Rubrivivax gelatinosus IL144: one gene and its partners. Each later gene encodes a partner of the first gene's protein in a complex. Links are inferred from orthologs where the notes say so. Each region holds a gene or a part of one and is shown in the gene's direction. Other genes may lie near its edges.

The links. The genes of interacting proteins can lie anywhere in the genome.
Region 2: the proteins of accD (region 1) and accC are in contact, whole or in part, in a solved structure (PDB 8UXZ), measured with the Escherichia coli proteins. The link is inferred for Rubrivivax gelatinosus IL144 from one-to-one orthologs.
Region 3: the proteins of accD (region 1) and RGE_RS15395 are in contact, whole or in part, in a solved structure (PDB 8UXZ), measured with the Escherichia coli proteins. The link is inferred for Rubrivivax gelatinosus IL144 from one-to-one orthologs.

Annotation. Positions count from the first base shown.
Region 1 is NC_017075.1:1,307,542-1,310,526, forward strand. It holds accD (acetyl-CoA carboxylase, carboxyltransferase subunit beta), read left to right. Parts: upstream 1-1,049; coding sequence 1,050-1,922; downstream 1,923-2,985. Other genes in the region: trpB (tryptophan synthase subunit beta), read left to right, coding at 1-229; trpA (tryptophan synthase subunit alpha), read left to right, coding at 226-1,035; folC (bifunctional tetrahydrofolate synthase/dihydrofolate synthase), read left to right, coding at 1,978-2,985.
Region 2 is NC_017075.1:4,532,470-4,537,927, forward strand. What follows is about bases 1-2,903. They hold accC (acetyl-CoA carboxylase biotin carboxylase subunit), read left to right. Parts: upstream 1-728; coding sequence 729-2,078; downstream 2,079-2,903. Other genes in these bases: accB (acetyl-CoA carboxylase biotin carboxyl carrier protein), read left to right, coding at 265-717; prmA (50S ribosomal protein L11 methyltransferase), read left to right, coding at 2,188-2,903. In the rest of the region: more of prmA, read left to right, coding at 2,904-3,078; RGE_RS24350 (zinc-ribbon and DUF3426 domain-containing protein), read left to right, coding at 3,086-4,129; RGE_RS20610 (carbohydrate kinase family protein), read left to right, coding at 4,170-5,075; RGE_RS20615 (hypothetical protein), read right to left, coding at 5,161-5,458. UniProt on the Escherichia coli protein: This protein is a component of the acetyl coenzyme A carboxylase complex; first, biotin carboxylase catalyzes the carboxylation of the carrier protein and then the transcarboxylase transfers the carboxyl group to form malonyl-CoA.
Region 3 is NC_017075.1:3,373,246-3,378,696, reverse strand. Bases 1-2,896 are described here. They hold RGE_RS15395 (acetyl-CoA carboxylase carboxyltransferase subunit alpha), read left to right. Parts: upstream 1-910; coding sequence 911-1,882; downstream 1,883-2,896. Other genes in these bases: tilS (tRNA lysidine(34) synthetase TilS), read left to right, coding at 1,885-2,896; RGE_RS15400 (DNA-3-methyladenine glycosylase family protein), read left to right, coding at 141-797; cysS (cysteine--tRNA ligase), read left to right, coding at 1-136. Also shown: more of tilS, read left to right, coding at 2,897-3,171; RGE_RS15385 (aspartate kinase), read left to right, coding at 3,247-4,521; RGE_RS15375 (S53 family peptidase), read left to right, coding at 5,037-5,451. UniProt on the Escherichia coli protein: Component of the acetyl coenzyme A carboxylase (ACC) complex. First, biotin carboxylase catalyzes the carboxylation of biotin on its carrier protein (BCCP) and then the CO(2) group is transferred by the carboxyltransferase to acetyl-CoA to form malonyl-CoA.

The DNA of each region.
Region 1 (2,985 bases):
CTTCCACCACCTCTGCCGCACCGAGGGCATCATCCCGGCGCTGGAGTCCAGCCACGCACTGGCCCACGCGATGAAGATCGCGCCGACGATGCGCCCCGACCAGATCCTGCTGGTCAACCTCTCCGGCCGCGGCGACAAGGACATCGGCACCGTCGCCGACCTGTCCGGTGCCGACTTCTATTGCCGCCCCTCGTGCCGCGGCCAGACGGTGAAGGGGGGCCAGCAATGAGCCGCATCGCCGCCACCTTCGAGGCCCTGGCCCGTGACGGCCGCCAGGCGCTGATTCCCTACGTCACCACCGGCGACCCGTACGCCGACGCGACGCCCGAGATCATGGCCGCGCTGGCCGAGGGCGGCGCCGACGTCATCGAGCTCGGCGTGCCGTTCTCCGACCCGATGGCCGACGGCCCGGTGATCCAGCAGGCCGGCGAACGCGCGCTGGCGCGCGGCATCGGCCTGGCCCAGGTCTTCGCCGCGGTGCGCGCCTTCCGCGAGCACAACCAGCACACGCCGGTCGTGCTGATGGGCTACGCCAACCCGGTCGAGCGCTACGACGGCCGCCACGGCGACGGCGCCTTCATCCGCGACGCGGCGGCCGCCGGTGTCGACGGCGTGCTGATCGTCGACTACCCGCCCGAGGAGTGCGAGGACTTCGCCGCGCGCCTGAAGGCCGCGGAGCTGGACCTGATCTTCCTGCTGGCGCCGACCTCCACCGACGAGCGCATGCGCCAGGTCGGACGGCTGGCCAGCGGGTATGTGTACTATGTCTCGCTGAAAGGCGTCACCGGCGCGGGTCACCTCGACACCGCGGCGGTGGCGGCGATGTTGCCGCGCATCCGCGCGCAGGTTCAGACGCCGGTCGGCGTCGGCTTCGGCATCCGCGACGCCGCGACGGCGCGCGCGGTCGCGGAGGTCGCCGACGCGGTCGTCATCGGCTCGCGGCTGGTGCAGCTGCTCGCCGAGCAGCCGCGCGAGGCCGTGGCCGCCGCGGCGCGCGACTTCATCGCCGGCATCCGCGCCGCGCTGGACGCATAACTAGGAGTGAACCGATGAGCTGGTTGGAAAAGCTGCTGCCGCCGAAGATCCAGCCCACCGACCCGAGCGAGCGCCGCACGGTGCCCGAAGGGTTGTGGATCAAGTGCCCGTCCTGCGAGACGGTGCTCTACAAGACGGACCTCGAGCAGAACGTCAACGTCTGCCCGAAGTGCGGCCACCACCATCGCATCGGTGCCCGCGAGCGCCTGGACCACTTCCTCGACGCCGAAGGGCGCTGGGAGATCGGCCAGGAGGTGCTACCGGTCGACGCGCTGAAGTTCAAGGACAGCAAGAAGTACCCTGAGCGCCTGAAGTCGGCGCTCGAGACCACCGGCGAGACCGACGCGCTGGTCGTCATGGGCGGCGCGGTGATGAGCGTGCCGCTCGTCGCCGCCTGCTTCGAGTTCGACTTCATGGGCGGCTCGATGGGCTCGGTGGTCGGCGAGCGCTTCGTGCGCGGCGTCGAGGCGGCGATCGAGCAGAAGGTGCCCTTCGTCAGCTTCGCCGCCACCGGCGGCGCGCGCATGCAGGAAGGCCTGCTGAGCCTGATGCAGATGGCCAAGACCAACGCCGCGCTGACGCGGCTGGCCAAGGCCAAGCTGCCTTACATCAGCGTGCTGACCGACCCGACGATGGGCGGCGTGTCGGCCAGCTTCGCTTTCGTCGGCGACGTCGTCATCGCCGAACCGAAGGCGCTGATCGGTTTCGCCGGCCCGCGTGTCATCGAGAACACGGTGCGCGAGAAGCTGCCCGAGGGCTTCCAGCGCAGCGAGTTCCTGCTGCAGAAGGGCGCGCTCGACATGATCTGCGACCGCCGCCAGATGCGCGCCACCGTCGCCCGATTGCTCGCCAAGCTGCAGCGCCAGAGCGCCGACGCGGTCGCCTGACCGCTTCCATCCGTCTGACCGGACACCGGGCCCTTCGCGGCCCGGTTTTGCTTCCATGACCGCCTTGCCCGCCACGCTGGACGACTGGCTCGCTCACTGCGAGCGCATGCACCCGATCTCGATGGACCTGTCGCTGGAGCGCACCGTCGAGGTCCGCCGCCGGCTCGGCATCGAGTTCACGATGCCGCTGATCGTCGTCGCCGGCACCAACGGCAAGGGGTCGACCTGCGCGATGCTGGAATCGATCGCGCTGCAGGCCGGCTACCGCGTGGGCCTCTACCAGAAGCCCGAACTGGTGCACTTCACCGAACGCTGCCGTGTCGACGGCCGGCCGGTCGACGCCGACGCGCTGCTGCCGCACTTCGACGCCGTCGAGCAGGCGCGCGGCGACATCACGCTGACCAAGTTCGAGTTCACGACGCTGGCCATCGCCCGGCTGCTGGCGCAGGCGCCGCTGGATCTGGTGATCCTCGAAGTCGGCCTTGGCGGGCGCTACGACGCCGTCAACGCCTTCGACGCCGACTGCTCGGTCATCACCAGCATCGACCTGGACCACACCGAGTTCCTCGGCCCCGACCGCGAGAGCATCGGCTTCGAGAAGGCGCACGTGATGCGCACCGGCCGCCCGGCGATCGTCGGCGACCCGCTGCCGCCGGCCAGCGCCGTCGACCACGCCCGCGAGATCGGTGCCGACCTCTGGCTGGCGGGGCGCGACTTCCGCCACGACGGCGACCGCCAGCAGTGGAACTGGGCCGGCCGCGGCCGGCGCTACAACGGCCTGGCCTTCCCGGCGCTGCGCGGCGCCAACCAGCTGCTCAACGCCTCGGCGGCGCTGGCGGCCTTCGAGAGCCTGCGCGAACGCCTGCCGATCACCGCCCAGGCGGTGCGCACCGGGCTGGCGCTGGTCGACCTGCCGGGGCGTTTCCAGGTCGTGCCGGGGCAGCCGGCGCTGGTGCTGGACGTCGCGCACAACCCGCAGTCGGTGGCCGCGCTGGCGCTCAACCTCGACGCGATGGGTTTCTACCCGCGTACCCGGGCGGTCTTCGGCGCGATGCGCGACAAG
Region 2 (5,458 bases), 3.2 Mb from region 1 along the record:
CGCGCGGGCTGTTTTGAGCGATCTTCGATAATTTGCTGCCATCTGCAACCAAATTGGCGTAGAGTCCCGCCGTCTCCGCAAGGCCGCGGGCTCCGCCCCGACGCCCCAAGCGCCTTGCAGATCTGGAAAATAGGCATCAGAAGCGCGCCGATCGACCAGAGATATTGACCGGCCGCAGCCAGCCGGGCCCGACACGGGTTCAGGCTACGCCGCTCACCCAAGTTTCAGTGCGGGACACCCCCGCCCCGTCAGAAGAGGACCGACATGGACCTGAGAAAGCTCAAGACGCTCATCGACCTCGTTTCCGAGTCGAACATTTCCGAACTCGAGATCACCGAAGCCGAGGGCAAGGTCCGCATCGTCAAGGGTGGTGTCGCGACGGTCGCGATGGCGCCGATGGTCGCCGCCGCGCCGGTCGCCGCGCCGGCCCCGGCCGCCGCCGCGCCGGCCGCCGCCGAACCGGCAGCGCCGGCCGAGCCCGAAGGCAAGGTCATCAAGTCGCCGATGGTCGGCACCTTCTACCGTGCCTCCAGCCCGGGCGCCAAGCCCTTCGCCGACGTCGGCCAGCAGATCAAGGAAGGCGAGCCGGTCTGCATCATCGAGGCGATGAAGATCATGAACGAGATCGAAGCCGACTGCTCGGGCCGCATCCTGCGCATCCTGTGCGAGAACGGCCAGCCGGTCGAGTTCGGCCAGCCGCTGTTCATCGTCGAGTAAGCGCGACCGCCGTGTTCAAGAAGATCCTCATTGCGAACCGGGGCGAGATCGCCCTGCGCATCCAGCGGGCCTGTCGCGAGATGGGCATCAAGTCGGTCGTCGTCTATTCCGAAGCCGACCGCGAGGCCAAGTACGTCAAGCTCGCCGACGAGGCGGTCTGCATCGGCCCGGCGCCGTCGGCGCAGAGCTACCTCAACATGCCGGCGATCATCTCGACGGCCGAGGTCACCGACGCCGAGGCGATCCACCCCGGCTACGGCTTCCTGAGCGAGAACGCCGACTTCGCCGAACGTGTCGAGAAGAGCGGCTTCGTCTTCATCGGGCCGACGCCCGAGGCGATCCGCATGATGGGCGACAAGGTGTCGGCCAAGCAGGCGATGATCAGGAACGGCGTGCCCTGCGTGCCCGGCACCGAGGGCGCGCTGCCCGAGGACCCGAAGGAGATCATCCGCCAGGCGCGTGCCATCGGCTACCCGGTGATCATCAAGGCCGCCGGCGGCGGCGGCGGCCGCGGCATGCGTGTCGTGCACACCGAGGCGGCGCTGCTGAACGCCGTGCAGACGACGCGCACCGAAGCCGGTGCCGCCTTCGGCAACCCGGCCGTCTACATGGAGAAGTTCCTGGAGAACCCACGCCACGTGGAGATCCAGATCCTCGCCGACAACTACCGCAACGCGGTGTGGCTCGGCGAGCGCGACTGCTCGATGCAGCGCCGCCACCAGAAGGTCATCGAGGAAGCGCCGGCGCCGAACATCCCGCGGCGCATCGTCGAACGCGTCGGCGAACGCTGCGCGGCCGCCTGCAAGAAGATCGGCTACCGCGGCGCCGGCACCTTCGAGTTCCTCTACGAGAACGGCGAGTTCTATTTCATCGAGATGAACACGCGGGTGCAGGTCGAGCACCCGGTGACCGAACTCGTGACCGGCATCGACATCGTGCAGATGCAGATCCGCATCGCCGCCGGCGAGAAGCTGCCTTTCGCGCAGCGCAACATCCAGCTGCGCGGCCACGCGATCGAGTGCCGGATCAACGCCGAGGACGCCTACAAGTTCACGCCGTCGCCGGGCCGGATCACGACCTGGCACCCGCCGGGCGGCCCCGGCGTGCGCGTCGACTCGCATGCCTACGCCAACTACTACGTGCCGCCGAACTACGACTCGATGATCGGCAAGGTCATCGTGCACGGCGACACGCGCGAGCAGGCGCTGGCCCGCATGCGCAGCGCGCTCAGCGAGACGGTGATCGAAGGCATCCAGACCAACGTCCCGCTGCACCGCGAGCTGATGCTGGACGCCAAGTTCATCGAAGGCGGCACCAGCATCCATTACCTCGAGGGTTGGCTAGCCCAACATAAGAGATGACGGGTCCGACGCCGCCATCAAGCGGCCGCCGCGGAGCCGGCTCTGCCGGGCCGCTGGCGGCGCCCCCCTCGGGGGGGAGCGCCGAAGGCGCTACGGGGAGGGACTCATGATGTACGAGTTGGTCCTGCGCGCCCCCGAGGCGCTGGTGGAAGCCGTCTCCGACGCGCTGTCCGACGACCTGGACGCGCTGTCGGTCTCGGTCGAGGACGCCGACGCCGGCACCGAGGCCGAGCAGGCGCTGTTCGGCGAACCCGGCATGCCGGCGCCGCGGCCGGGCTGGGACCGCTCGACGCTGCGCGCGCTGTTCGAGGACGAAGCCGCGGCCGAACGTGCCGCGACGCTGCTGCTGGCCCAGGACTGGACCGAAGGCCTGTCGCTGCAGGCGCTGGAGCCGGTGGCCGAGCAGGACTGGGTGCGCATCACCCAGTCGCAGTTCGGCCCGGTCGAGATCACGCCCAGCTTCTGGATCGTGCCGAGCTGGCACGAACCGCCGGCGGCGGCCGAACGCGTGATCCGGCTCGACCCGGGGCTGGCCTTCGGCACCGGCACGCACCCGACGACGCGCATGTGCCTGCGCTGGATCGCCGCGCACGCCCGGTCCTGGAGCCGCGTGCTCGACTACGGCTGCGGCTCGGGCATCCTGGCGATCGCCGCGGCGCTGCACGGCGCGGCGGCGGTCGACGCGGTCGACATCGACCCGGCGGCCGTCGACTCGACGCGCGCCAACGCCACGGCCAACGGCGTGATGCTGAACGCCGGGCTGCCCGACGCTGCCGGCGGCGCCTACCCGCTGGTGCTGGCCAACATCCTGGCCACGCCGCTGAAGCTGCTGGCGCCGCTGCTGGCCGGCTTCGTCGCGCCGGGCGGCTCGCTGGTGCTGGCCGGCATCCTGGAGCGCCAGGCCGACGAGCTGAAGGCCGCGTACGCGCCGTTCCTGACCCTCGAAGTGAGCGACCGCGAGGACGGCTGGATCCTGATGACGGCATCGCGCATGGCATGATCGCCGCATGACGCTCGCCGCCCGGTGCCCGTCCTGCGGTACCGTCTTCCGTGTGGTGCAGGACCAGCTTCGGGTCTCCGACGGCTGGGTTCGCTGCGGCCGTTGCGGCGAGGTCTTCAACGCGATACAGAACCTGGTCGACCTCGACGTCGAGACGCCGGTCCCGCCGCCGCAGCGCGATCCGGAGCCGGCGGCGCCGAGCCTGGCGTCCGACCCTCGTGCGCCCTGGGACGTCGAGTTGGAGCTTCCTCCGCCGCCATCCCCGACGCCGGCGTCTGCGGCGCCTGCACCTCCGGCCACAGCGCCGCACGACGAGGCGGCCGACGAGACCCACGCCGAGACGGTGCTGCTGGAACGCACGCCGGAGGACACCGAGCCGGCCTGGGATCTGCCGCCCCCGTCGCCGGCCGGCGAGACCCTGACCGACGCGCCGGATTTCGACGAGCCGCCGGCGCGCAACGCCGAGCTGCCGTTCGACGAACCGGCGCCGCCGCTCGAGGCTCCGGCTCCGGCGCCGGCCGCCCCGGCACCCGAGCCCAAGCCGGCCTTCCTGCGTCACGCCGAGCGCCGCGAGCGCTGGCGCCGGCCGCAGGTGCGCGCCGCACTCGCCGCGGTCTGCGTGCTGGGCACCGTCGGCCTGGTCGCCCAGGCGGCCTACGAATACCGCGACTTCGTCGCCGCCCGCTGGCCGGCCGCCCGTCCCGCGCTCGAGGCGCTGTGCCGGGCGCCGGACTGCACGATCGGCGCCCCGCGTGCGATCGAGGGCCTGAGCGTCGAGAGCAGCGGCCTGGTGCGTGTCGAAGGCACGGCGATGTACCAGCTGCAACTGCTGCTGCGCAACCGCTCGGCGCTGCCGCTGGCGATGCCGTCGCTGGACCTGACGCTGTCCGACAGCCGCGGCGGCATCGTCGCGCGCCGCGTACTAACGCCCGAGCAGGCCGGACTTCGCGTGTCGGCCGTCGCACCGGCGGCCGAAATGCCGATCCAGGTCACGCTGACCACGGCCGGCAAGCCGGTGGCCGGCTATACGATCGAGATCTTCTACCCCTGACCCCGCGCGCCGGTCGCGCGCCATCCCCCCGGAGTTGCCCATGCCCGCGCTGATCTGCGGTTCGCTCGCATTCGACACCATCACGACCTACCCCGGCCGCTTCGCCGAGCAGATCCTGCCGGAGCAGATGCACATCCTGAACCTGTCGTTCCTGGTGCCGACGCTGCGGCGCGAGTTCGGCGGCTGCGCCGGCAACATCGCCTACACGCTGCAGGCACTCGGCGGCGAGTCCGTCGTGATGGCCGCGCTGGGCAGCGACGGCGGCGAGTACCTGACGCGCATGAAGGGCTGGGGCGCCGACACCTCGCTGGTGATGGTCGACGAGGCCTCGTACACGGCGCAGGCGATGATCATCACCGACGTCCAGAACAACCAGATCACCGCCTTCCACCCGGGCGCGATGCAGAACGCGCACCAGGCCAAGGTGCCGGCGCGCGCCGACCTGAAGATCGGCATCATCTCGCCCGACGGCCGCGAGGCGATGGGCGAACACGCCGAGCAGATGCACGCCGCCGGCATCCCGTTCATCTTCGATCCGGGCCAGCAGCTGCCGATGTTCGACGGCCCGGCGCTGCGCCGCATGGTCGAGATCGCGAGCTGGGTGGCGGTCAACGACTACGAAGGCCGCATCCTCTGCGAACGCATCGGCACCGACCTCGCCGGCCTGTCGCGCTCGAACCTCAAGGGCGTCGTCGTGACGCTGGGCGAGCGCGGCTGCGAGATCTGGACCGACGGCGAGCGCCGCGAGGTGCCGGGCGTGGCGGCCCGCGAGGTCGTCGACCCGACCGGCTGCGGCGACTCCTTCCGCGCCGCCCTGCTCTACGGCCTGGAGCGCGGCTGGGACCTGGAACGCTGCGCCGCGCTGGGCAACCGCATCGGCGCGCTGAAGATCGCCAGCAAGGGCGGCCAGAACCACGCCGTCGACCGCGCAGCGCTGGGCCTCTGAGGCCTGCCGCGCAGGCATGAAAAAGCCCGGCCGAGGCCGGGCTCGCGATAAACGCCGGCCGCCCAGAGCGGCCGGTTCGTTTTCGTCAGGGCTTGTTGCCGGTCGGGAACGGCCAGGCGGCCGCCGGGCTCAGCGTCGTCTTCGCGGCGGCCGCGGGAGCTGCGGCAGCAGGCGCAGGCTCGGCCTTCTTCGGCGCCGCCTTCTTCGCCGGCGCGGCCTTCTTGGCGGGCGCCGCGGCCTTCTTCGCCGGGGCAGCCGCCTTCTTGGCCGGCGCCGCGGCCTTCTTCGCCGGAGCGGCCGCCTTCTTGGCCGGCGCCGCGGCCTTCTTCGCCGGGGCAGCCGCCTTCTTGGCCGGCGCCGCAGCCTTCTTCGCCGGGGCCGCC
Region 3 (5,451 bases), 2.1 Mb from region 1 along the record:
GCGCCAGATCGAAGCGCGTGCCGCTGCCAAGCGCGAGCGCCGTTTCGCCGACGCCGACCGCATCCGCGACGAGCTGGCCGCGCAAGGCGTGGTGCTGAAGGACACGCCGCAGGGCACCACCTGGGTGAAGGCCTGAGCGCATGTCCCCTCGTGACCAGGTCCTCGCCGTGACGCCGGCCTATTGGGACGACGCCTGCCGCCACCTGTCGCGCCGCGACCGGGTGATGAAGAAGCTGATCCCGCGTTTCGGCGAGGCCCGGCTGGAAAGCCGCGGCGACGCCTTCACGACGCTGGCGCGTTCGATCGTCGGCCAGCAGATCTCGGTGAAGGCCGCGCAGTCGGTGTGGAACAAGTTCTCCGCGCTGGTCGAAGGCCCGGCGACGCACCTCGCGCCGCAGGCCGTCAACGCGCTGGACCCGCTGACGATGCGCGCCGCAGGGCTGTCGGCGCGCAAGACCGAATACCTGCTCGACCTGGCGCGCCATTTCGTCGACGGCACGGTGCACGTCGCCGACTGGCAGCAGATGGACGACGAGGCGATCATCGCCGAGCTCGTTGCGATCCGCGGCATCGGCCGCTGGACCGCCGAGATGTTCCTGATCTTCCACCTGATGCGACCGAACGTCCTGCCGCTGGACGACCTCGGCCTGCTGAAGGGCATCAGCCTCAACTACTTCAGCGGCGAGCCGGTGTCGCGTGCCGAGGCGCGCGAGGTCGGCGAGGCGTGGGCACCGTACCGCTCGGTGGCCACTTGGTATATTTGGCGGAGCCTGGATCCGCTTCCCGTGAGTTATTAGGACCCCCCCGTAGCGCCTTCGGCGCTCCCCCCAGGGGGCGCCGCCAGTGGTCCGGCAGAGCCGGCCCACGGCGGCCGCTTGATGGGTCGTCCGTCAGACTGCGAGATCAACGCATGAGCAAACGCCACTTCCTCGAGTTCGAACAGCCGATCGCCGAGCTGGAATCCAAGATCGACGAACTGCGCTTCGTGCAGAACGAGTCGGCGGTCGACATCTCGGAAGAGATCGACCGGCTGGCGGGCAAGAGCGTGCAGCTCACGAAGGAGATCTACTCCAGCCTGTCGCCGTGGCAGGTCACGCAGATCGCGCGCCATCCGCAGCGGCCGTACACGCTGGACTACGTCTCGGAGATCTTCACCGACTTCCAGGAACTGCACGGTGACCGCCACTACGCCGACGACCAGTCGATCGTCGGCGGCATGGCACGCTTCAACGGCAACGCCTGCATGGTCATCGGCCACCAGAAGGGCCGCGACACCAAGGAGCGCACCGCGCGCAACTTCGGCATGTCGCGCCCCGAGGGCTACCGCAAGGCGCTGCGCCTGATGCAGCTGGCCGAGAAGTTCGGCCTGCCGGTCTTCACCTTCGTCGACACGCCGGGCGCCTACCCGGGCATCGGCGCCGAGGAGCGCAACCAGTCCGAGGCCATCGGCCGCAACATCTTCGAGATGGCGCGCCTGGAAGTGCCGATCATCACGACGATCATCGGCGAAGGCGGCTCGGGCGGCGCGCTGGCGATCAGCGTCGCCGACCAGGTGCTGATGCTGCAGTACTCGGTGTACTCGGTGATCTCGCCCGAAGGCTGCGCTTCCATCCTCTGGAAGACCGCCGAACGCGCTTCCGACGCCGCCGAGGCGCTGGGCATCACCGCCCACCGCCTGAAGGCGCTGGGCCTGGTCGACAAGATCGTCAACGAGCCGGTCGGCGGCGCGCACCGCGATCCCAAGTGGATGGCGGCGCAGCTCAAGCGCGGCCTCAACGACGCGCTGCGCCAGGTCGTCGACCTGAAGACCAAGGAACTGCTGGACCGCCGCTACGAGCGCCTGCAGTCCTACGGCCGCTTCAGCGACACCAAGGAGCGCTGAACTTGCCCGCCGCGGTGGCGGTGGCCGCCAGCGGCGGCCGCGACTCCACCGCGCTGCTGCACGCCACGGCCCGCGCCGCGCGGGATCTCGGCCTCGAGGTGCATGCGCTGCACGTGCACCACGGCCTCGTGGCCTCCGCCGACATCTGGCTCGCCCAGCTTCGTGCGCAGTGCGCGCGCTGGGCGCGTGCCGGCCTGCCGATCCACTTCCACGCGACGCGCCTCGAGGGCGCCCCGGCCCGCGGCGAGAGCGTCGAGGCCTGGGCGCGGCGCGAGCGTTATGCCGCGCTGGCTGGGATGGCCAAGGCCGCCGGCTGCGATGTCGTGCTGCTGGCCCAGCACCGCCGCGACCAGGCCGAGACGCTGCTGCTGCAGGCGCTGCGCGGCGGCGGTGCCGAGGCGCTGGCGGCCATGCCGCGCCGCGCCGAGCGCGACGGCCTGGTCTGGGCGCGGCCCTGGCTGGAGCGTCCGCGCGAAGACATCGAGGCCTATCTGCGCCGCCACCGGCTGCGCTGGGTCGACGACGAGAGCAATGACGACGAGGCCTTCGCGCGCAACCGTCTGCGCCGCCAGGTCTGGCCGGCGCTGCTGGCGGCCTTCCCGGACGCCGAGCAGCAGCTCGCCGCGTCGGCCCGCCGCGCCGCTGAAGCGGCGACGGCGCTGCAATCGCTGGCCGAGGCCGGACTCGCGGCGCTGGCCGACGACGGCGTGCTCGACGTCGCCGGCTGGTCGCAGCTGCCGCGGCCGCAGCAGGCGCCGGTGCTGCGCCGCTGGCTTCAGACCGTCATCGCCCAGCCGGTGCCCGAGTCGCTGGTGCGGCGGCTGGCCGACGAACTGCCCACGGTTGGCCACGCCCGCTGGCCGGCGCCGGGCGGCGAACTGCGGCTGCACGACGCGCGGCTGAGTTATGCGGTGCCGCAGGCGGCGGCCACGCTGGCGCCCGAGCCCCTGGCGCTGGACCTGTCGTCCCCGGGCGTCGTCGAGCTGCCGGCCTGGGGCGGGGCGCTCGAAGTACAGGCCGTCGGCGAAGGCGGCGTCTCGCCGTCCTGGCTGCGCGCCGCCGAGCTGCGCCCCCGCCGCGGCGGCGAGTCTTTTCAGGTCGCGCCGCGTGCCACGCCGCGTGCGCTGAAGAAGCAGTACCAGGCCCGGCGCGTCGCCGCCTGGGACCGGGCCGGGCCGTTGGTCTTCAGCGGCGAGCAACTCGTCTTCGTGCCCGGCCTGGGCATCGACGCACGCTGCCGCGCTGCGGCCGGCGAGGCACAGCTGGCGCTGGCCTGGCGCCCGGCCTGAACTGCGCGTCATCTTCCCGCAAGGGAGAGCCCGTCCGGCCCGCTAAAATCACGGGTTTTCGCTCGTTACCGATCCATGGGACTGATCGTTCACAAATACGGCGGCACGTCGATGGGCTCGACCGAGCGCATCCGCAACGTCGCCAAGCGCGTGGCCAAGTGGGCCCGTGCCGGCCATCAGATGATCGTCGTGCCGTCCGCGATGAGCGGCGAGACGAACCGTTTGCTGGGCCTGGCCAAGGAACTGCAACCGGCCACGATGACGCCCGAGGCGCTGCGTGAGCTCGACGCCATCGCCGCCACCGGCGAACAGGTCTCGGTCGGCCTGCTGGCGCTGGCGCTGCAGGCCGAGGGCCTGGCGGCGGTCAGCTACTCGGGCTGGCAGGTGCCGGTGCACACCGACACCGCCTACACCAAGGCGCGCATCAGCAGCATCGAGGACCAGCGCGTGCGCGCCGACCTCGCCGCCGGCAAGGTCGTCATCATCACCGGCTTCCAGGGCATCGACGACCTGGGCAACGTGACGACGCTGGGCCGCGGCGGCAGCGACACCTCGGCGGTGGCCGTGGCGGCGGCGCTGAAGGCCGACGAGTGCCTGATCTACACCGACGTCGACGGCGTCTACACCACCGACCCGCGCATCGTGCCCGAGGCGCGCCGCCTGGCGACCATCAGCTTCGAGGAAATGCTCGAGATGGCCAGCCTCGGCTCCAAGGTGCTGCAGATCCGCTCGGTCGAGTTCGCCGGCAAGTACCGCGTGCCGCTGCGCGTGCTGTCCAGCTTCACGCCCTGGGACATCGACATCGCCGAAGAATCCCGCTCGGGAACGCTGATCACTTTCGAGGAAGACGAGAAGATGGAACAAGCCGTCGTGTCCGGCATCGCGTTCACCCGCGACGAAGCCAAGATCACCGTGATGGGCGTGCCCGACAAGCCCGGCATCGCCTACCAGATCCTCGGCCCGGTGGCCGACGCCAACATCGACATCGACGTCATCATCCAGAACGTCTCGCACGACGGGAAGACCGACTTCTCGTTCACCGTCAACCGCGGCGACTACCCGCGGGCGATGGACCTGCTGAAGAACCAGGTCGCTCCGGCCACCGGCGCCGAGCAGGTGATCGGCGACCCGAAGATCTGCAAGGTGTCGATCGTCGGCATCGGCATGCGCAGCCACGTCGGCGTCGCCAGCTCGATGTTCCGCGCCCTGTCCGAAGAGGGCATCAACATCATGATGATCAGCACCAGCGAGATCAAGACGAGCGTCGTGATCGCCGAGAAGTACATGGAGCTGGCGGTGCGCGCGCTGCACAAAGCCTTCGATCTCGACCAGCCTGCAGAGGGTGCTTAAAAAATCTTGAAAAGTGCGGCTACAATGCCGCCTCTTCGCCGGAGTCGTGACCGAGTGGCCGAAGGTGCTCCCCTGCTAAGGGAGTATGTGGGCAAAACCTGCATCGAGGGTTCGAATCCCTCCGACTCCGCCAAGCGAACAATCGCCGCCTGAACAAGGCTGCAACGAGAAAGCCGCCAAGTCTCAAGACTCGGCGGCTTTTTTCTTGACCACGAGTTGCCCATCCCGGCGTCATCTCTTCGGCTGAAACCTCGGCTTCATTTTCCCGGCCTCGCGCCGTAAGCGGCGGCGGCCTCTGCCGGCTTCAGTCAATCGCCGGTTTATTGAGTCGAAACAAGGACTTGCCAGCGGCCGCCGGAAGTCCGAGAAACCTTTCACAGTCTTCGGGCGACGGTCATCGTGTCGCATCGGTTTACACGCCGAAACAATCCGGGTGACCGTCAACTCATTCGGAAAGGGATCTCGTGGGAGGACTCAAGAGACACGATCGCGCCGGCCAACGCAGCTGGCTCGCCGTGACCGCCATCGCCGCCGCCGCACTGGCGGGTTGCGGCGGGGGCGATGAACCCGCGGCCGACCAGGCCAGCGCCTCGGACGCCGCGGCCAGCGCCCCGGCCGCCGCGTCGGCGGCCGAGGTCGGCACCACGGCCCATGTGCGGCCGATGTTCCACACCTTGCCGGTGCTGCCGCCGGAGCCTGCGCGCGCCGGCTCGGCGTCCGGCGAAGTCGGGGCGATGGCTGCGGCCGGCCCGCAGCACATCGTGCTCGACGCGATCGACGCGCGCATCGACACCAAGCGGCTGAGGCCCGACCAGTTCGAGGCCCGCCGCACCGCGGCGCGCGCCGCCGCCGCGGGCAGCGTGCGTCCGGCGGACACCACGGTCGCGACCATCTACGGCCCCGACGAGATCCGCCAGGCCTACCGCCTGC